One region of the Proteus sp. CA142267 genome, then DNA from elsewhere that is predicted to be linked to it. Evidence: predicted binding sites of a transcription regulator. Region 1 holds the regulator's gene; each other region holds the start of a gene.
The links. The regulator PurR, encoded in region 1, represses purine synthesis genes. The targets are predictions, from matches to a motif close to CANGCAAACGTTTGCNTG.
Positions count from the first base shown of each region.

Region 2: the regulator PurR is predicted to act here: its motif matches at 3,576-3,593, upstream of purM (phosphoribosylformylglycinamidine cyclo-ligase).
Region 3: the regulator PurR is predicted to act here: its motif matches at 2,169-2,186, upstream of cvpA (colicin V production protein).
Region 4: the regulator PurR is predicted to act here: its motif matches at 2,919-2,936, upstream of purL (phosphoribosylformylglycinamidine synthase).

Region 1 is NZ_QPMG01000004.1:83,853-89,609, forward strand. Features, by position in the region: gene C0T34_RS09060 (sulfite exporter TauE/SafE family protein) at 1-715, shown strand, start outside; gene C0T34_RS09065 (hypothetical protein) at 902-1,405, opposite strand; gene C0T34_RS09070 (hypothetical protein) at 1,486-1,845, opposite strand; gene sodB (superoxide dismutase [Fe]) at 2,220-2,798, shown strand; gene purR (HTH-type transcriptional repressor PurR) at 3,288-4,313, shown strand; gene punR (DNA-binding transcriptional activator PunR) at 4,340-5,242, opposite strand; gene punC (purine nucleoside transporter PunC) at 5,361-5,757, shown strand, end outside.
Region 2 is NZ_QPMG01000001.1:506,660-512,416, reverse strand. Features, by position in the region: gene ppk1 (polyphosphate kinase 1) at 1-1,086, opposite strand, end outside; gene speG (spermidine N1-acetyltransferase) at 1,133-1,723, opposite strand; gene purN (phosphoribosylglycinamide formyltransferase) at 1,830-2,459, opposite strand; gene purM (phosphoribosylformylglycinamidine cyclo-ligase) at 2,473-3,513, opposite strand; gene upp (uracil phosphoribosyltransferase) at 3,745-4,371, shown strand; gene uraA (uracil permease) at 4,563-5,757, shown strand, end outside.
Region 3 is NZ_QPMG01000001.1:747,367-753,123, reverse strand. Features, by position in the region: gene accD (acetyl-CoA carboxylase, carboxyltransferase subunit beta) at 1-131, shown strand, start outside; gene folC (bifunctional tetrahydrofolate synthase/dihydrofolate synthase) at 124-1,422, shown strand; gene dedD (cell division protein DedD) at 1,412-2,056, shown strand; gene cvpA (colicin V production protein) at 2,242-2,733, shown strand; gene purF (amidophosphoribosyltransferase) at 2,764-4,281, shown strand; gene C0T34_RS03485 (UbiX family flavin prenyltransferase) at 4,401-4,982, shown strand; gene C0T34_RS03480 (TIGR01777 family oxidoreductase) at 5,156-5,757, opposite strand, start outside.
Region 4 is NZ_QPMG01000001.1:871,067-876,823, forward strand. Features, by position in the region: gene purL (phosphoribosylformylglycinamidine synthase) at 1-2,837, opposite strand, end outside; gene mltF (membrane-bound lytic murein transglycosylase MltF) at 3,102-4,574, shown strand; gene C0T34_RS04095 (fimbrial protein) at 5,381-5,757, shown strand, end outside.

The DNA of each region.
Region 1 (5,757 bases):
GTATGTAGTCAGTCAACAAGCTATCCCAACAGATATGGTAATGAAAATTGCCTTATCTACCTCATTCTCTGTCATTATATTTTCCACAGCATCTTCAGCGTATTCCCATAACAAACATAAAGCCATTTTATGGCAGCAATTCCCTCTATTATCTCTCGGCACTATCATTGGTATGCTTGTGGGGACATTTCTGGTACAAAAAATGTCAAACACGATATTACAAATCGTGTTCTGTATTTTCATGGTATATACCATCTATGGTTTATTAACTAAAAAGAAAGAAGCGGAACGCATTGAAAATGTGAAAGATCCTATTGTTTCAAAACCAGCGTTAACAAGTGGTGGTTCTTTAATTGGTTTTATATCCAGTTTTATCGGTATCGCTGGTGGTACTATCACCATTCCTCTTTTAAGTCACTGGGGATTTAATACACGTAAATGTATTGCAACCTCTTCAATGATTGGCGTCATCATTGCTTCTATAGGCACAATCATGGGTATTATCTATGGTTGGAATCAAACAAATATTGACGACTATTACTTCGGCTTTATCTATTTACCTGCCTTTATCGGAATAAGCATTACCAGCATACTCTTCGCACCTGTCGGTGTAAAAGTTGCTTATCGCCTACCAATTCCTAGAGTTCGCCAAATATTTGCATTATTCCTATTCTTAGTTGTTGTGAAAATGATGTATACGCTTATTACAGGATAAGCTCGTGAGTTGAAAATTATATTCCGTTAAATTATTCTATACAAACAAGTAACACTAAAATCTAACATTTATAATAATGTTAGATTTTAGTAAATTAGAGTATTTAGAGATAAAATAAAATGGGTGAGTCTTATTAGATAATCTTCACCTAATTAAAATAATAATATTTAAGTATCACGGATAGCTTTATTCTTTTCTCACTTTGACTTGTAAAGCAAAAACAGGCTCCGTTGTGCCACACATAGTACGCCCTACTGTGGCTTTTATTTTTATCCGTGCATTGCCACTTTTAGGTGCTGTTCCTTGTAAACGAGCAAAAATGATAGGGCGCTCTTCTTGATGCATGACATGCTTTTGCCAATTTTCATGTGTAATAAGAGAAAGCCACACCCCATCTTTATTTTTTACCATAAATGTCACAGTAACCCATTCAGGACTTTCCACAATATAATATGGAGCTAAACCAGAAAATACACCAATTTCAATCTGTTGATCATAATCTTGATTAACAACAGCTTCTGGCATATAGATTTTTTCTTGTGATTCTGACGGTGTAAATAAAATACTGGTACTGCATGCAATACCATAGAACATGCTACAGCCATTTAGTACGCTACAAAAAATAAGCAGAAATAGACACTGAACTAAACTTTTTATAGAAAAAGACTTAAAAATAATACTTCCATGCATACTTTTATCACTCCCTTGAAAAAACTTAAACTATTGTCGGAAAATTTAAATCAATCCTTATATCATCTTAAATATCATTTTTATTGTTTAGCATTAAATACCGTTCCTTGCTGCCAATCAAGGACTGAAATTCCCATTTTATTTGCTAATTTAATAACTACAGGAAGAGCCTCATCTACTTTAGAGTAAACAAAACCAATAACTGGGATTTTAGTCATAAAGTTATTAATTAAAGGCCCATCACACCACACACTATCATCTATGTCATCATCAGGTAATTCGCAAAGGCACGGATATAGATGAGAAATTTCTTGATAAAAAAACAACATTGACGGGCTTAATTCCTGAATATCTTCATCTTCATATTTTTCGAAGTATTTACACGCCTTTTCAAAATCATTCGGAATGGGAAAATCAAATAGTGCAATATTATAACTCATTTTAACTCCTACACTCTATTTGTATAATTTCAATATAAAATACGGTTGCTACAATAAATATACAAATTTCATTAAATCACATAAATAGAATAAAATTCATACTCCCCTTCATTTTTACATCTCTTCTTACAAATGCACTTTTGCTACTTTACGTACAGGCAAGACGGATATACTCTTATTAATATAATTAATCTATATGGCTTATAACTATAGATAAAAGATATTTAGCTGTTATTTCAGCAGATTTTTGTTAAAATAATTAGCAAAATAGTAACAACTTAGTGATTCATTTGCCTCATTCTATCAATTCAAATGATTTTGATTGAATGATTTCAGGCACAAAACCCGAAATAGATAGTTTAAAGGAGTACGCAATGTCTTTCGAATTACCAAAATTACCTTATGCGTTAGATGCTCTTGAGCCACACATCTCTAAAGAAACTTTAGAATATCACTACGGCAAACACCACCAGACTTATGTAACCAATTTAAATAATCTGGTTAAAGGTACTGATTTAGAAAGCAAATCTTTAGAAGAAATCATCAAATCTACTGATGGCGGTATCTTTAATAATGCTGCTCAAGTATGGAACCACACTTTCTACTGGAACTGCTTAGCACCAAATGCAGGTGGTACACCAACAGGTAAAATTGCTGATGCTATCAACAAAGCATTTGGCTCTTTTGAAGAGTTCAAAAAGCAATTTAATGATGCTGCAGCTAAGAACTTCGGTTCAGGTTGGACTTGGTTAGTTAAAAAAGCTGACGGTTCAGTTGCAATTGTTAACACCTCTAATGCTGCAACTCCAGTTTCAGGGGCAGACAAACCACTGTTAACAGTAGACGTATGGGAACATGCTTACTACATCGACTACCGCAATGCGCGCGTTAAATATTTAGAAGAGTTCTGGGCACTGGTTAACTGGTCATTTGTTGAAGCTAACCTTGCTTAATTGAGCTTAATAATCAAAGGTGAGTGATTGAGATTCATTTTTGGTGACAAAATAACAAAGGGCCTTGAGCCCTTTGTTATATTCAGATATTCGATAATCTATTATTTAAATTGATCGGATATTCTATAAAGCAGTGATTAGAACAACATAGTCGAAAATAAAACAATCATAACAAGCGCTGCTACTGCTGTACTCAAACCAAATTTCAGATCCGTATCCATCTATTTCTCCCTCAAAATGATTATAATACACTTTTTTAACCATAACCTTGTCATGGTTAATTATTATCACATATCAAAATTTGCTAAAATAGCGACCAGTGCACAATTTATAACATTGATTAATACTTTCACTTTTGAGCTAGATCATACAAAATTCACAGCTAATCGCTAAATTATTGCCAGTGTTTGCCCTATGTATGACTATACTGGCAGTTAAACCATAAAATTAGATAAAAGAGACCAATGAAGGTCAGGAGTTTTCCACACCATGGCAACAATAAAAGACGTGGCAAAACGCGCAGGCGTATCAACCACGACTGTTTCTCATGTGATCAACAAAACACGTTTTGTTGCTGAGAACACACGGGCAGCAGTTTGGGCCGCTATAAAAGAGTTAAATTATTCGCCTAGTGCCGTTGCGCGTAGTTTAAAAGTCAATCACACCAAATCTATTGGCCTGTTAGCCACGTCCAGTGAAGCTCCTTACTTTGCTGAAGTGATTGAAGCTGTTGAAAATAGTTGTTATAGCAAAGGCTACACACTGATTTTATGTAATTCACATAATAACCTTGATAAACAAAAAGCCTATTTAGCGATGCTGGCACAAAAACGTGTTGATGGATTATTAGTCATGTGTTCTGAATATCCCGATCACCTTCTTACTCTTTTAGAAGGCTATCGTAATATTCCAATGGTTGTCATGGATTGGGGTAAAGCGCGTGGCGACTTTACAGATACCATTATCGATAACGCTTTCCATGGTGGTTATATTGCAGGTCGTTACCTTATTGAGCGAGGTCATCGTGATATTGGTATTATCCCAGGCCCATTAGAACGTAATACAGGTGGTGGTCGCTTACAAGGTTTCTTAAAAGCCATGGAAGAAGCCAAAATAACTGTCAAAGACGAATGGATTGTACAAGGCGACTTTGAACCAGAATCTGGCTATAAAGCCATGTACCAAATGCTAAACCAAAAACATCGACCGACTGCTGTCTTTTGTGGTGGTGATGTGATGGCGATGGGGGCAATTTGTGCTGCGGATGAACTTGGCCTGCGTGTTCCTTTAGATATTTCTATTGTTGGCTATGACAATATTCGTAATGCACGCTATTTTACACCTGCACTAACAACCGTCCACCAGCCAAAAGAACGTCTAGGTCAAATGGCATTATCGATGCTGCTTGATCGTATCGTCAATAAACGCGAAGACGCTCAAACAATCGAAGTTCATCCACGATTAGTTGAGCGACGTTCAGTTGCTGACGGTCCTTTTATCGACTATCGTCGCTAATTCATATTTATTTAGCTATCGGATTTCTAGCGAAGCCATTCCTCATTTAAGGTTTGGCTATCTCCAAGATAATCTAACAACCATGTCAAAGCGGGTGATTCACTTTTATCGACCCACGTCAGGCAGCATGGGCTGTCTGGCAATGGTTGTGCCAGTTGTAAAGTTACCAACTTACCTTGTTCAATTAAAGGCTCAGCACGATGCCAAGGCACCATTCCAACGCATAATCCCGCTAACAAGCACTCAAGCCCCATATCCCATGTCGGAACAACCATTCTACGCTGATTATTGAGTGCCCAAGTGTCACGTTTTGGTAAGCTGCGTGAGGTATCCTCTAAGCATAAACTTGGATAAGGTCGCATTTCATCATCCGTTAATGGATGCGGTGCTTTCGCTAAAGGGTGATCAACATGGCAAACGCAGCGCCAAGGCATAAATCCCATATCTCTAAAACTATAACGTTCACCGATTGGTGAGGCTCTTGTTGCACCAATGGCTAAATCAACACGACCATTAACTAAGGAGTCCCATACGCCATTAAATACTTCAGGGTAGACATACAGTTCTATATCTGGAAAATGGCGGTAGAAATCGAGAATAAGTTGTTGTGTTCTTTCAGGTTTAACAATGCCATCAACTGCTATACTAAATTGACCGCGCCATCCATTAGAAACTTGTTGACAAAGATGCCGAGTGTCATTCATTTTTTTGATAACAGATCGTGCTTCTTTGATGAAAATTTTACCTGCGTCGGTTAATTCTACATCACGATGACGGCGCTCAAACAGAGGAACGGCAAGCCATTCCTCTAATTGCCGAACAGTGTAACTAACGGCGGATGGCACTCTGTGCAATTCTTGAGCAGCTGAGCTAAAACTTCCTGTTCTTGCGACTGCATCAACAACTTCTAAAGAGTATTCTGACCACATAGAGTTTATTCCTTTGAAAATTTTTCACAGCATTAACCAAATATTCCCGTTTCACAAGTAAAATAGGTCTTAGTTACAATACATAAAATGTTCTACATCACATAGCATAGAAAATAAAATGAATTCTAAAACATCCACACAATCAAAAACACCTATGAGCTTTATGGTGTACCTAGCTGGTTTGAGTATGCTAGGTTACTTAGCTATTGATATGTACTTACCTGCATTTGGTATGATGCAACGTGAGCTCTCTATCAGCGAAGGTGCTATTAGTAATAGCTTAAGTATCTTTTTATTTGGCTTTGCTGTTGCTCAGTTACTTTGGGGACCACTTTCTGACAAAGTCGGTCGTAAACCTATTCTTCTTATTGGTTTAAGTCTTTTCTCTTTAGGCTGCCTTGGTATGCTATGGGTTGAAAGTGCAACTGGCTTACTTGCTATGCGCTTCCTACAAGCTTTCGGCGTCTGCTCTGCTGCTGTTATTTGGCAAGCTCTTGTCATCGACCGTTTTGATG
Region 2 (5,757 bases), on a different contig from region 1:
GGCTTGGCGCAACAACTCCAGTACATGCTCAAAGGTATGATAAGGATAATAGAGCAAGACATCTCGCTCACGTATCGCATCAAAGCCATTACGGAAATTATCAAACCAAACATGGCGTAAGCGAGGGATCACTTTATTTAAAAGAAATTTACTCCCTTCATTTGGGAAGTTAATAAAATCTTTGAAATTATGATAACGACCACCAGCTATTACGGAGTCATTATTCGATAAACCTAATTTACTGCGCAGTAGCGCTACCATTTCATCAGGCATATCCCGTTGATAAACAAAACGGACAGGCTCAGCGGTAAGGCGCTGTTTTAATGTCGATGACATCATTTCAAGTAAGCTTGATTCCATTTCTGTCGCAAGATCGTACTCAGCATCTCGCGTCATTTTCATGGAATAAGCACTTAATGAGTCATAATCAAAAAAGCCTTTAAATACCTCATCAAGGCAGTAGCGTAAAATATTATCCAATAAAATCATGGATTTTTTCTTACTGCGTCCTTGGTCTGTAGGCAGAATAACAAAACGAGGTACTTTATCTGATGGAATTTCTAGCAAGGCATAATGAATAATTTGTCCTTGCACAATTTCAACCGCTAAATAGGTATAGTCATCTTTAAGAAACTCAACCAAGTCTGTTTCAGGATTAATCAAGATGGGCGTGATGTGCTTTCTTAAATTTTGACGGAAGTATTGGCGTAACCAGATTTGTTGATTAGGTGAGATTTGACGTTCGTTAATTAAAAAGATTTGATTTCGCGCCATTTCAAGTAACAAATCATTATATAAGGCGTCAAACTCTTGGTCAGCTTTAGCCACTTTTGACTGAATTTTCTTTATAAGATGGCGAGCATGACTTGATGCAGAGCGTGAACCACGCTCTTCATTAATTAAAATACGGCGTTTGACATCGGCAAAACGAACCTTGTAGAACTCATCAAGATTATTTGAATAGATCCCCAGAAACCTGACTCTTTCAATTAACGGGTTTCGTTTATCAGCCGCCTCTTGTAATACACGTTCGTTAAATGCAAGCCAACTGATCTCTTTATCAATATAGAGTCGTTCCTGGGACATCTGAACTCCAACAAGGGTTAAAGTTAAAACTTAATATCTGAATAAATCAGACGTGTTGCTTAATGGTTGCACCCGGCTTAACAAAATTTTCGGGTTTCGCCTCTTTGGCTTTTTGTGCAAAATAAGGCGCTTGGAAAGTACACATTCTAATCGCAGAACGGTAGGCACCGTTAACAAAAAACTCATCTATTAAATCACCTTCTTTTTTAAAGCCAAGCTTTTCATAAATATGAATCGCTTTAGCATTCTCTTTATCGACGATCAAATAGAGTTTGTATAAATTAAGTACAGAAAAAGCATAATCCATCGCTAATTTTGCTGCTCGTGCAGCATAGCCGTGGCCTTGGTGTGCAGGTGCGATGATGATTTGGAATTCAGCACGACGGTGAACATAATCAATTTCAACCAACTCGACAAGCCCAACTTTAGTACCGTCACTTTCGGCAATAAAACGGCGTTCACTTTGGTCGTGAATATGTTTTTCATAAAGGTCGCTTAACTCGATAAAAGCCTCATAAGGTTCTTCAAACCAATAGCGCATAACGCTGGCGTTATTATCAAGTTGATGGACAAAAGAGAGATCTTCTCGTTCGAGAGGACGTAATTTTATAGGTGGAACTTTCTTACCACCGGACATAAGCACCTCGGTGAATGCATTGAATAAAAAGAGAAAAGGGTGACACAAAAAAAGTCACGCGAGCTACAGTGTAGCACAATGTGACTTTTTATCTTAAACGAAATAGTTAACCAAGGTTGTCGAAAAGCGCAATATCATCGAGAAAGGCTTGATTACTCTTCATTTTTAATCGCTCGTCAGCTAGCCAACCGATCGCTAATGGATAGATACGATACTCTTCAATTTGTATTCTTGCTTGTAATGATTGTTCAGTATCATCGGGCAAAACAGGAATACGTGCCTGAATAATCATGGGACCACCATCAAGCTCTTCTGTAACAAAATGGACGGTAACGCCATGAAAAGAGTCTTTATTCGCTAAAACTTGGCGATGAGTGTGTAATCCGGGATATTTAGGAAGTAAAGAAGGATGAATATTTAATAATTTATGCTGATAGTGAGTGACAAAATCAGGCGATAAAATACGCATAAAACCGGCTAAAACCACAATATCGGGCTGATAAGCATCGATTTGCTTAATTAACGCTTTATCGTAATCCGCTCTGTCATTATATAAAGTAGGATCAACAAAATAAGCTGGAATATTAGCCAGTTTTGCTCGTTCAAGACCATATGCATCAGCTTTATTACTTAAGACAGCAACCACATTACCTGTGATTTTATTTGCCCTACAGGCGTCGATAACCGCCTGTAGGTTGCTGCCGTTTCCTGAGATAAGGACGACAATATTTTTCATTCACATGCTTTCATTAGTTAATAATAACTTGTGCTTCACCAGCAGCTTGTGGCGCAACTTCACCAATTAACCATGCGTTTTCACCACATTCAGCCAGATGTGCTAATGTTTTTTCAACGTCATTTGGGTTAACGGCAATTAACAATCCAACGCCACAGTTAAAGGTGCGATACATTTCATGTGTACTGACTTGTCCGGCATCTTGTAGCCATTTGAAAACCATTGGCCATTCCCAACTTTTACTTTCAATACGCGCTTGCGTGTTTTCAGGTAATACGCGAGGAATATTTTCCCAGAATCCGCCACCAGTAATATGTGCGACAGCGTGGATGTCCACACTTTCAATTAATGAAAGTAGTGACTTCACATAAATACGAGTAGGGGCTAATAGGTGATCCGCTAATGATTTATCGCCTAATGGTGTGCTTTCAGCTTGCGTATTGCTGACTTCAAGAATTTTTCTGACTAATGAATAGCCATTAGAATGAGGCCCACTTGATGCTAAAGCGATTAGTGCATCGCCAGCTTTAACTTTGCTACCATCGATAATTTCTGATTTCTCAACCACACCGACACAAAAGCCTGCGATATCATAATCGTTACCGTGGTACATTCCTGGCATTTCAGCAGTTTCCCCACCGACTAGCGCACAACCAGATTGTTTACAACCTTCTGCAATACCTGTTACTACGCGTGCTGCGGTATCGACATCTAATTTTCCTGTGGCATAGTAGTCAAGGAAGAAAAGGGGTTCTGCACCTTGAACAATCAAATCGTTGACACACATTGCGACTAAATCAATACCGATGTCATCATGGCGATTTAAATCCATCGCAAGGCGAAGTTTAGTTCCTACGCCATCAGTGCCTGAAACTAAAATAGGTTCGCGGTATTTAGAGGGAATTGCACAAAGTGCGCCAAAACCACCTAAACCCCCCATAACTTCAGGACGGCGGGTTTCTTTTACTACACCTTTGATACGATCGACTAAAGCATTACCTGCATCAATATCGACACCGGCATCTTTATAGCTGAGAGAGGATTTGTTAGTCACGTAGAGCCCTCACGGCAAGTTGCTGTTAAGAAAAAATGTGTGCGAACGCTATTCTAACAGGCAAAGCAAACGTTTGCGAGGATCTTCTTTATAGGTCACAATTATTCATGTTGGTGTGGTTAAAAGCTGTGCGTTTGATCAATATCAATAGAAAAACGATGGAATGTTGGCAAAAAAGCGGTATAATCTCGCGATTTTTTTGTCAGGCTGCGTCGTACATTAGGAGAAATTATGAAGATCGTTGAGGTAAAACACCCACTCATTCAACATAAATTGGGGCTGATGCGAGATCATGATATAAGCACTAAACGCTTTCGTGAACTGGCTTCAGAAGTTTCCAGTCTACTGACGTATGAAGCTACCGCCGATTTAGAAACAGAGACGGTAACAATAGAAGGTTGGTGTGGTCCGGTAGAGATAGAACAGATTAAAGGAAAAAAAATCACAGTAGTTCCTATCCTCCGTGCAGGTATCGGGATGATGGATGGAGTATTAGAAAATATTCCTAGTGCCCGAATCAGTGTAGTTGGCGTTTACCGCGATGAAGAAACATTAAAACCTGTCCCTTACTTCCAGAAATTAGCATCCAATATTGAAGAGCGTATGGCTCTTGTTGTTGACCCTATGTTAGCAACTGGCGGCTCTATGATTGCCACAATTGATTTATTAAAAAATGCGGGCTGTACTTCAATTAAAGTATTAGTACTGGTTGCTGCTCCAGAAGGTATTAAGGCATTAGAAGAAGCTCATCCAGATGTGGAATTATATACTGCATCTATTGATAGTCATCTTAATGAGCACGGGTACATCGTTCCAGGTCTTGGCGATGCTGGTGATAAGATATTTGGTACAAAATAATAATTAAGCCGACTTTGATAGTCGGCTTTTTTTTGGATCACTTATTTGTTCTATACTCTAAATATTTTAAGGTGCCGCTAGATGACTCGTTCGAGTGAGCGTAGTTAGCAACATGGTGGCTTAAAGTAAGGTGAGTATAAAGTTAAAAATACAAACCAATTTCACATTCATATTAAAGAGAGGTCGTAAGCATGACTCGTCGTGCAATCGGGGTAGAAGAGCGCCCACCATTATTACAAACAATTCCGTTGAGTCTTCAACATCTGTTTGCAATGTTTGGCGCCACCGTACTTGTGCCAATTTTATTTAAAGTTAATCCGGCAACAATATTGTTATTTAACGGGATCGGAACCCTGCTTTATCTCTTTATTTGTAAAGGACGCATTCCTGCTTATTTAGGTTCAAGTTTCGCGTTTATCTCGCCGGTACTTTTACTGTTACCTTTAGGGTATGAATTAGCACTCGGAGGATTCATCGTCTGTGGCGTGTTATTTTGTATCGTTGCAGGTATTGTTAAAATAGCTGGGCGGGGCTGGATCAATGTGATGTTTCCGCCTGCGGCAATGGGCGCAATCGTTGCCGTCATCGGGCTTGAATTAGCAGGAACCGCTGCAGGAATGGCAGGATTATTACCAAGTGCTGATGCACCAGTTGATAATCAAACACTGCTTATTTCTATGGTGACTTTAGGTGTGACAATCTTAGGCTCTGTGATGTTTAGAGGATTCCTTGCTATTATTCCTATTCTTATTGGGGTATTAGTTGGTTATGCACTCTCTTTCTTCTTGGGCGTTGTTGATATTACTCCAATTAAAGAAGCTAACTGGTTTGCACTACCGACATTCTATTCTCCGCGTTTTGAATGGAGTGCTATCTTTATTATCCTACCTGCTGCATTAGTGGTTATTGCAGAGCACGTTGGACACCTTGTTGTTACAGCAAATATTGTGCAACGCGATTTAATGAAAAACCCAGGCTTACATCGTTCTATGTTCGCAAACGGTTTCTCTACCATTATTTCGGGTTTCTTTGGCTCAACACCAAATACCACTTACGGTGAAAATATTGGTGTTATGGCTATCACTAAAGTTTACAGTTCATGGGTTATTGGTGGCGCAGCAATTCTCGCTATCTTATTATCTTGTGTCGGTAAACTTGCTGCTGCTATTGCTGCTGTACCTGTTCCAGTGATGGGTGGGGTTTCATTACTACTTTACGGAGTTATTGGTGCATCAGGTATTCGTGTCTTGTTAGATTCAAAAGTGGATTACAACAAACCGCAAAACTTGATATTAACTGCAATTATTCTGATTGTTGGTGTGAGTGGTGCATCCATTCAGATTGGTGCGGCTGAATTAAAAGGCATGGCATTAGCGACCATCGTAG
Region 3 (5,757 bases), on a different contig from region 1:
CTCAGTATGATTTAGTTGAAGATGAAAATGAAGATGAAATCATCGGTGAAGAAATGATTGCTGATGAAATTGAATCTACAGACAACGAGCCAGAAATTAACATCGAAACGAATAAAAAAGAAGATGTCTAATATCATAACTGCTCCTAAAGCCACATCGCCTTTGTCGGTGTGGCTTTCTTATCTTGAACATTTGCACTCTAGCGCCATTGATATGGGATTAGAGCGAGTAGGCAAGGTAGGAAAAATATTAAACGTGTTACGCCCTGCACCTAAGGTAATTACTGTCTCAGGTACCAATGGGAAAGGCACAACCTGTCATATGCTAGAGTCAATCTTGATGGCATCAGGATTGAAAGTCGGCGTTTATAGCTCCCCTCATCTTGTCCGTTATACAGAACGTGTTCGTATTCAAGGCAAAGAACTTTCCGAAGATGCTTTTTGTGAAGTTTTTGCAGAAATTGAACAAGCTAGAGGCGATATATCTCTGACCTTTTTTGAATATGGCACTCTGGCTGCGCTGAAGTTATTTCAACAAGCACAACTTGATGTTGTTATTCTTGAAGTAGGATTAGGCGGTCGATTAGATGCGACGAATATCGTTGATGCGGATATTGCTGCTATCACAAGTATTGCACTCGATCATACTGATTGGTTAGGTGCAGATAGAGAGCATATAGGCTACGAGAAAGCCGGTATTTTTCGTGCTAATCACTACGCCGTTGTGGGTGAGCCGGATATGCCTCACTCCATTGCTGAAGTTGCCAATGAAAAACAGGCTAAGCTTTTCCGTCGAGGAATGGATTGGTCTTTTGTTATTGAAGGTGATCACTGGCATTGGCGTTGTGCTGATTGTGAATTTGATGCGTTGCCAATCCCTAATATTCCATTAGCCAATGCGGCGACAGCGATGGGGGTTATTCGTTGCTTGCTCAAGTCTGATGATAAAGTCAGCCAAGCAATCACACAGCAAAGTATTGTGGAAGGTATGTCTCGTGCACAATTACCGGGTCGTTTTCAGGTAATTTCTCAGCATCCTTTGGTTATCTTTGATGTAGCTCATAATCCTCATGCGGCGGGCTATTTAGCGGAAAAATTATCACAATTACCACAAAAATCTGATACTCAGGTGCGTATTGTTGTTGGTATGCTGGGTGATAAAGATATTGCAGGAACATTAGCGTGCTTAACACCATTGGCTGATAGTTGGTATATTGCTCCACTTAATGAGTTTCGTGGCGCTCCTGCGGAGGTATTAGCTCAACATCTTGAGAAACCAATGGTATTCGATAGTGTTGAAAATGCATGGCAACAAGCAATGTCTGATGCTGCGCCTAACGATATTGTTGTGGTTTGTGGCTCATTTCATACTGTCGCGCATGTGATGGAACTTTTGGAAAAGGAGAGTGTGGGTGGCAAGTAAATTTCAAAATCGCTTAGTCGGTGCCGTTGTATTGGTGGCAGTAGGGGTTATTTTTTTACCTGCACTGCTCGACGGCGATAAGAAATATAACGAAGACCAGTTCGCCTCTATTCCTCTAGTACCCAAACCCGGTGATGAGCAAGAAATAGAATCTATCGCCCCGATAGAGCAAACCTCAGTGCCATCTACTCCGTCAGAAGGTGCGTCTGAAGGTATGCTTTCTGAAGCTGTGACAGGTGTTGAACAACCTACTGTTACAACACCCGAACCACCTGCTGTTGTACCTGTTACACCATCAGTACAACCACCAACGCCTACACCAGAGCCTCCTGCTGTGGTTACGCCACCTGTACAACCACCAGCACCACCGGTGCAAGAAACTAAGCCACCGAAAGGTGAGGCTTGGGTTGTTCAATTAGGTGCGTTGAAAAATGCGACGAAGGTAGAAGAAATTATTGCGAAAATGCATTTCTCAGGTTATCCGGTATATACCATACCTGCACGCCCAGTTGCAGGGCAAGTGACTCGAATTTATATCGGCCCTAGTGCATCTAAGTCAGAATTACAGGCGATTTTGCCTCATTTAAAAGAGCTTACGGGCTTACAAGGTGAGGTAAGGGCATATAAGCCTTAATTTTTTCTAAACGAGTCATCAGATGTGTGATGTAACAAAGCGTTAACTTATTGCGGCGATTATGATTTTTCATATCGCCGTAAATTATTTTGAAATTAGTGAAAATTAGCATTACGCAAACGTTTTCGTTTTCTGTTAGAATGCTTCCGTATTAATGCGGAGCATCATTATTGGATAAAGAATTTATGGTCTGGATAGATTACGCCATCATTGCCATTATTGGTTTTTCCGCATTAGTCAGCCTGATCCGTGGCTTTGTTCGTGAAGCATTGTCACTCATCACCTGGGGTTGTGGTTTCTTTGTTGCTAGTCAGTTTTATCCTTATCTTGCCGTCTATTTTACCCGGTTTGAAGATGAGCTGGTTCGTAACGGGATTGCGATAGTCACGTTATTTATTGCGACACTGATTGTCGGTGCTGTTGTGAATTATGTGATTAGCTCTCTTGTTCAACGCACAGGGTTATCAGGTACAGATCGTGTATTGGGGGTCTGTTTCGGGGCTTTAAGAGGCGTGCTGATAGTCTCAGCATTACTTTTTGTTTTAGGTGCATTTACGCCTATGGCAGATAGCGCTGATTGGCAACGTTCTGAGCTTATTCCTCAATTCAACCATATTATTAGGTGGTTCTTTGACTACCTGCAAAATGCGTCAAGTTTCGTGTCGGAGGGAATATAACCTCTCCGTCTGGCTGATGAGGATCTATTCATGTGCGGTATTGTCGGTATCGCTGGAGCTAATCCAGTAAACCAATCAATTTATGATGCGTTAACGGTGTTACAACACCGAGGTCAAGATGCAGCAGGCATTGCAACGATAGACGGTAATAACGGTTTCCGTCTTCGCAAAGCGAACGGACTGGTTAAAGATGTATTCGAAACCCGTCATATGTTGCGTTTAAAAGGTACTATCGGGATAGGGCATGTCCGTTATCCTACAGCGGGTAGTTCTAGTGCATCAGAAGCGCAGCCTTTTTATGTGAATTCACCTTTTGGTATTACGTTGGCGCACAATGGTAATTTAACCAATGCGCATTTATTACGTCGCCAATTATTTGAAACAGCGCGTCGCCATATCAATACCACCTCTGATTCTGAAATTCTGCTTAATGTATTGGCATATGAATTAGACCGTTTTGACCATTTCCCTCTTGAACCTGATAATATTTTTGCAGCCGTTGCGGCAATGCATAAAAAACTCCGTGGTGCTTATGCTTGTGTTGCTTTGATCATCGGTCATGGTTTACTGGCTTTTCGTGATCCCTTTGGTATTCGTCCTTTAGTATTAGGTAAACGTACCTTAGAAGATGGTCGCCATGAATATATGGTCGCATCTGAAAGTGTTGCGCTTGATACTTTAGGTTTTGAATTCTTACGTGATGTGGCACCAGGTGAAGCGGTTTATATCACAGAACAAGGACAACTTTTTACGCGCCAATGTGCTGAAAATCCGCAATTAATGCCTTGTTTATTTGAGTATGTTTACTTTGCTCGCCCCGATTCCTTTATCGATAAAATTTCGGTTTATAATGCGCGTTTACGCATGGGACAGAAATTAGGCGCTAAAATTGCGAAAGAGTGGGATGATTTACACATTGATGTTGTGATCCCAATTCCTGAAACATCTTGTGATATTGCCTTAGAAATTGCGCATATTCTCAATAAACCTTATCGCCAAGGTTTTGTAAAAAATCGCTATGTTGGTCGCACCTTTATTATGCCGGGTCAGCAAGAGCGTCGTAAATCGGTTAGACGTAAACTGAATGCAAATCGTGCAGAGTTTCGTGATAAAAATGTTCTGTTAATTGATGACTCGATTGTACGTGGCACAACGTCAGAGCAAATCGTCGAGCTTGCAAGAGAAGCTGGTGCGAAGAAAGTCTATTTTGCATCAGCTGCACCAGAAGTTCGCTTCCCTAATGTGTATGGCATTGATATGCCAAATGCCAATGAGCTTATTGCTCATGGGCGTGAAGTGGATGAAATTCGTAAATTAATTGGTGCTGATGGACTTATTTTCCAAGATCTCACTGATTTAATTGCCGCAGTACAAGAAGAGAATCCTGATATTAATCAGTTTGAATGTTCTGTGTTTGACGGTGTTTATATTACGAAAGATATTGACCAAGATTACTTGGATTATTTAGAAAATCTACGTCGTGATGATGAACATAAAATTCGTGATCAGAATGAAATAGAAAATTTGGAAATCTATAACGAAGGCTAATTTTTCGGTAAGATATCCCTCTTATAAAGCGTCGATGCCAGCGTGTTCTGCATCGACGCTTGTTTTTTGAGGGTTAATCATCATAATGATTAACAAAGGTATATATTCTGAGGATCATAATGAAAAAGCTGATAGTTGGGCTAACCGGTGCCAGTGGTGCAATTTACGGTATACGTTTATTAGAGATACTGAAATCAGTGCCATCAGTTGAAACACATTTAGTCATTAGCCAAGCTGCACGCCGTACTATTTCATTAGAAACCAATTATTCGCTAAAAGATATTCATGCTTTAGCGGATGTGATTTATGACGATCGCGATATTGGCGCCGCTATCTCTTCAGGATCGTTTCGTGTCAATGGAATGGTTATATTACCTTGCTCAATCAAAAGCCTGTCAGGTATTGTTCATAGCTATACAGATACCTTAGTGACTCGTGCTGCGGATGTGGTATTAAAAGAAGGGCGTAAATTGGTGTTATGTGTGCGTGAAACGCCTCTGCATTTAGGTCATTTGCGATTAATGACACAAGCTTCTGAGTTAGGCGCAGTGATTATGCCTCCTGTTCCAGCTTTCTATTTTCAGCCTAAAACCATCGATGATATTGTCAATCAAACTGTTAATCGTGTACTTGATCAGTTTGAGATTGATTTACCTGATGATTTGTTTCAACGATGGGAAGGCGATAAGCCTGCTCGCTAAGTATACTCGTCGTTACTCGTCATGCTTCAAGGTGTAGTGTTGTTGACTGTGTTCATTCGCATTAGTCACATACTATTGTATGCTCCTAGTGACTCATTTACTTGTCGCCTAGCTACACCTTGAATTATTTAGAGTATCTATCCGGTAGAATATCTATTTTGAATAAAAAGAGATTATTTTCCTGTAGTAATAATATCTTTTAATGCCTCTTCTAAATGTGGGTAGCGAAATTCAAAGCCAGCATTAAGTAGTTTTTCAGGAATGGCTTGTTGCCCACCTAACACTAATGTGGCGCTTTCTCCCATCACTAAACGTAATATGCTTTCAGGCACTGTCATTAAGGCTGGGCGATTGAAGGCTTTTCCTAATAGACGAGTAAACTCTTTATTTTGTACAGGCTCAGGTGCTGTTAAGTTAAAAGCGCCTTTAGCATCTTGGTTCTTAAGCAAGAAAACAATCGCATTGACCATATCATCAATATGGATCCACGGCATATATTGTTTTCCACTTCCCAATTTACCACCCAATCCTAACTTAAAGGGTTTGCTCATTTTAGGCAGCGCGCCACCGAGTGTTGAAAGTACAATCCCTGTACGTAACAAGCAAACTCGTGTTAATGGTGTTTGAGCCTCAAGAGCAATACGTTCCCATTTTGCACAAAGCTCATGTGTAAACTCAGGATTTGCTGGTGTTTCTTCAGTGACTCGAGTATCACCTTGATCACCATAAAATCCCACCGCTGAGCCAGAAATAAAAACAGCAGGGGGGAGATCAC
Region 4 (5,757 bases), on a different contig from region 1:
TCAGCAAATAATGCTTCTACAGCCTCTTGATGTTCAGCACTAATTTGGATCACACCACCTAGCTCTTCGTTAAAGAGTCCCGCTAAAATATCTTCGTCATAAGCACTGATATCAACGTGTAAGCCGCAATGACCTGTAAATGCCATTTCAGCGAGTGTGACAAATAATCCACCATCAGAGCGATCGTGATAGGCCAACAATTTGCCATCATTAACTAATTGTTGCATCACATTGAAGAACTGTTTCAACTGCTCAACATCACGAAGATCTGCTGCTTTTTGGCCTAATTGACGATAAACTTGTGCTAGTGCCGTTGCACCTAATGCGTTATGACCATTGCCCAAATCAATCAAATACAAGCGGTTTCCTGCTTGTGTTGATAATTCAGGTGTCACTGTTTTACGCACATCTTCAACACGAGAGAATGCCGTAATAACTAAAGATAGCGGAGATGTAACCTCTTTGGTTTTCCCATCTTTATCTTGCCAGCGCGTCTTCATTGACATCGAATCTTTGCCCACTGGAATAGTAATGCCTAACTCTGGGCATAATTCTTCACCAATGGCTTTTACTGCGTCATATAAACCCGCATCTTCACCAGGATGACCAGCTGCTGACATCCAGTTAGCGGAAAGCTTAATGCGATTAAGCGCTTCTACATCACAACCTGCCATATTCGTTAGTGCTTCACCAACAGCCATACGTGCAGATGCTGCAAAATCTAACAGTGCGATCGGTGCTCGTTCACCAATAGACATCGCTTCGCCATAATAGCTATCTAATGTTGCTGTGGTAACAGCACAGTTAGCAACAGGAATTTGCCAAGGCCCAACCATCTGATCACGCGCGACCATACCCGTTACAGTGCGGTCACCAATAGTAATTAAGAAGGTTTTTTCAGCAACGGCAGGTAAATGAAGAACACGATAAACTGCATCTTTTAAATCGATATCTTTACGAGAGAGATATTCACCTTCTGTTTTCAGTGATTTTACATCACGCAACATTTTAGGTGCTTTACCTAATAATATGTCTAATGGCATATCAATCGGTTTATTACCAAAGTGTGTATCGTTTAAGATTAATTCACGCTCTTGCGTTGCTTCACCAATAACGGCATAAGGCGCTCTTTCACGCTGACATAATGCATCAAATAGAGGCATTTTTTCTGGCGATACCGCTAACACATAACGTTCTTGAGATTCATTACACCAGATTTCAAGTGGGCTCATACCCGGTTCATCATTAAGAACATCACGTAATTCAAAACGACCACCACGACCACCATCATTGACTAATTCTGGCATTGCATTAGAAAGACCACCAGCACCAACGTCATGAATAAATAAGATCGGGTTATCGTCACCTAATTGCCAACAACGGTCGATAACTTCTTGGCAACGACGCTCCATTTCTGGGTTATCACGCTGAACAGAGGCAAAATCTAAATCCGCATCTGATTGACCTGATGTCATAGAAGAAGCAGCACCACCACCAAGACCGATGTTCATTGAAGGTCCGCCAAGTACAATCAACTTAGCACCAACTGTGATTTCACCTTTTTGTACGTGATCTTCACGAATATTACCAATACCACCTGCTAGCATAATTGGTTTATGGTAACCGCGAATTTCAACACCATTGTGGCTATTAACTTGTTCTTCATAGGTTCTGAAATAGCCTAGTAATGCAGGACGACCGAACTCATTATTAAATGCCGCACCACCTAATGGGCCTTCAGTCATGATGTCTAATGCATTAACAATGCGCTCAGGCTTACCAAAATCTTCTTCCCAAGGCTGCTCAAATCCGGGAATACGCAGGTTAGAAACTGAAAACCCAACTAGACCTGCTTTAGGTTTTGCACCACGTCCAGTTGCACCTTCATCTCGAATTTCACCACCAGAACCTGTCGCCGCACCTGGCCAAGGTGAAATAGCCGTTGGATGGTTGTGTGTTTCTACTTTCATCAAGATATGTACAGGTTCTTGATGATAGTGATAATGCCCTTTTTCTGTATCAGGATAAAAACGTCCCGCCACAGAGCCTTCCATTACTGCTGCATTATCTTTATAAGCTGACATGACATAATCAGGCGTTTTCTCAAATGTATTTTTAATCATTTTAAATAATGATTTATCTTGAGCCTTACCATCAATAATCCAATCAGCATTAAATATTTTGTGGCGACAGTGTTCAGAGTTAGCTTGTGCAAACATGTAAAGCTCAACATCTGTTGGATTACGGTGTAAGCGGTTAAACGCATCGACTAAGTAATCAACTTCATCGTCTGCAAGTGCTAACCCCATTTCAATATTCGCTTTTACTAATGCATCTTTGCCTTTTGCAAGCACATCAATAGTTTTTAGTGGTGCTGGTGTTTGCTCAGCAAAAAGTGCATTTACATCTTGATAATTTAAGAAGATGGTTTCCATCATTCGATCATGAATAAAACCATAAAGTTGTTGCCATTGAGTGTCTGTCATCGTACCGCACTCAATAAAGTAGGCGATACCACGTTCAATTCTAACCACTTTGGCTAAACCACAGTTATGTGCAATATCTGTCGCTTTAGAAGACCAAGGCGAGATTGTTCCTGGGCGAGGCGTAACAACTCGCATTTCCCCAACAGGCTCATGTTCTGTTAATGAAGGCCCATAATGCAGTAGTTGACGTAATTTAATTTGATCATCTTCAGATAACTGCCCTTCCACTTTCGCGAAATGGACAAATTCTGCGTATATACCTTGTACAGGAAGATCATTTTCCTGACATAGAGTGAGTAATTTATTAATACGAAACGCGGATAAAGCGGGGGAGCCACGCAGGATTTCCATAGTATTGAGTTCTCTCTTTTAGCAGCTAACCTGATCAATCATTCAGGGGAAACGCGCCTAGTATAATAGAATAACCGCTCAGACGAAACCGTTTGCGTGAACAAAATAACGGCATTTGACTTAGAGTGTTTTAATGATTAATTGGTGTAATCAAGTTGCGTCTTGCCAATATGTTAAGCAAAATGCTCGATTACTGGAAATTTATCCATGTTAAAATGACGGTTTTACACACAACAACAAACAACGTTAACGAGAACCAACCTATTGAATAATATAAGGATAAACTATTTCGTTATCGTTATCATAGCGCTCTTTTCAGCGGCTATTATCGCGTTGAATATTACATGGCCGGATAGGCAAAAAGCGCAGATAAATAAGATTTTATCTCGTGGTGAGTTAAGAATTAGTACGATCCCTTCACCATTGATAACGATGAACGATAAAAAGGACCCCGTAGGTTTCGATTATGAATTAGTGAAACGCTTTGCAGATTACCTAGGCGTGAAACTTGTCGTTAATATGCGGACAAATATCAACCAAATGTTTGATGATCTGGAGAATAATAAAGCTGATTTTATCGCCGCCGGATTACTTTACAATAAAGAAAGATTAGAAACGACACGCAGTGGCCCTGCTTACTTTTCAGTTTCTCAACAGCTTATTTACCGTAAAGGGACATTAAGACCACGTAGCTTTGATGCGTTAGATGGGCGCCTTGTTGTCACGGCTGGCTCTGCTCATGCAAGTTTATTGCGGACATTAAAAGAGACGCAATATCCCGAGCTTGAATGGGAAGAATCAGATAATCAGACAACATCACAACTGCTAGAAGCATTATCGGAAGGCAAAATAACCTATGTATTAGCAGACTCAATCAGTGTTGCTGTACAACAGCGCATTCATCCTAATGTTGCCGTAGGATTTGAAGTCACTGAAAGCCGCCCATTAACATGGTATCTGCCAGATGGTGAAGATAATAGCTTATATGCGGCGATGCTCGATTACTTTAATCAATTATCTCAAGAAGATGTATTAGCAAGACTTGAAGAAAAGTATTTTGGCCATGTAGGTTCGTTTGATTACTTCGATACTATCTCTTTTATTACAGCGATAGATTCTATTTTACCAAATTATCAGCCTCTTTTTGAAAAGTATGCAGATACTTTCGATTGGCGCTTATTGGCGGCGATGGCATGGCAAGAATCACATTGGGATCCTCATGCTACATCACCAACAGGTGTTAGAGGATTGATGATGTTGACTCGCCCTACTGCATCAAGTATGGGCGTTGCTGACAGGCTTGATCCTGAAGAGAGTGTTCGAGGAGGAGCCCAATATCTTAAACATCTTCTTTCGCGCTTACCCGATTCTATCCCTGAAGATGAAAGAATTTGGTTTGCATTAGCAGCATATAATATGGGATTTGGTCATATGCTTGATGCCAGAAGGCTTACTGAGCAACAAAATGCCGATCCTGACAGTTGGTTAGATGTAAAATCAAGATTACCTCTACTTAGCCAAAAGAAATATTATGCTGACCTCCCTTACGGCTATGCCAGAGGCCATGAGGCTTATCGCTACGTTGAAAACATTCGACGATATCAGCTCAGCCTTGTCGGCTACCTTCAAGCCAAAGAGAGCAAAAACAAAATATTATCTAAAGATAAAGAGAGTGATAACGATGAAGAACAAGAAAGATCATCATTGTCATTAACTCAAGATATGGCTTATCAATAATTTTTGTAATTAAAAACAGCCTATTAAACAACATAGCCTCTTTTACAGAGGCTTATTTATTTCCTTTTTACTATTCAAAAATCACTCCAACCATTAAAGCAATCCCCAAATTAATATTTTCTTAATATTAAAAATTGCTACATTTTTTCATCCTGTTTTTACCCAAAATAGGAAAAACTCATGTGTTAAAAAATGTAACACTCATTAGCTAAAAAACTCAGCTAATGAGTAAATCGTGTTTTAAATGACCTAAATAGTCATTTTAAGACTATCAGAATAAGTGAAATATAAGAAAAAATTAACTTAAATACGTAGGAATTATCTCATTAGTTATTATTCATTTTATGATTATTATTTTTGAGGAAACTTTTTTTGCAATAAAAATTAACCTAAACATGGCTTTGTTAACATCTAACATATTGAATTACATATATTATGATAATCTATAATTGATTTTATTAATTTTCCTAACCTAATGTTAATAACATTACTTTTTATAAAGTTAAAACAATGTTAATTGTATTGTCTATTAAATTTATCTGCCTGATAAACTTTTTCACCCATAAATTGAGTAATAAAAAGAATAAACCTATATAAAACTCTATTAATATGGAATAGGCAAGATTAAATATGAAAATTGAGGAAATCAACAAAATGTTATATCAAATAGAGAGCCTTTATTGATATCATATAAACCAGTCATTATTCGAAACAACTCGAAATATAATGCAAATCAATTTTTATATTCCGACATTAATATTATTTTTCTATAAATAATACGCACGATCTTCAAGGGATTATCTATAATGAAACTGAGTAAAATTGCTTTAGCGGCTGCTTTAGTATTTGGTATTAATTCTGTTGCAACTGCTGAAACTCCTGCACCAAAAGTTGGCGCAACTAAAGGCGAAATTCAATTAAAAGGTGAAATTGTTAATTCAGCTTGTGGATTAGCAGCTTCTTCAAGTCCTGTTATTGTTGATTTCAGTGAAATCCCAACTTCTGCATTAGCAAATATGCAGAAAGCAGGTAACGTTAAAAAAGATATCGAATTACAAGACTGTGATACTACCGTAGCAAAAACAGCAACTGTTAGCTATACACCAAGTGTTGTTAATGCAACAAATAAAGACTTAGCATCTTTCGTATCTGGCTCAGCTTCTGGTGCAGGTATTGGCTTAAT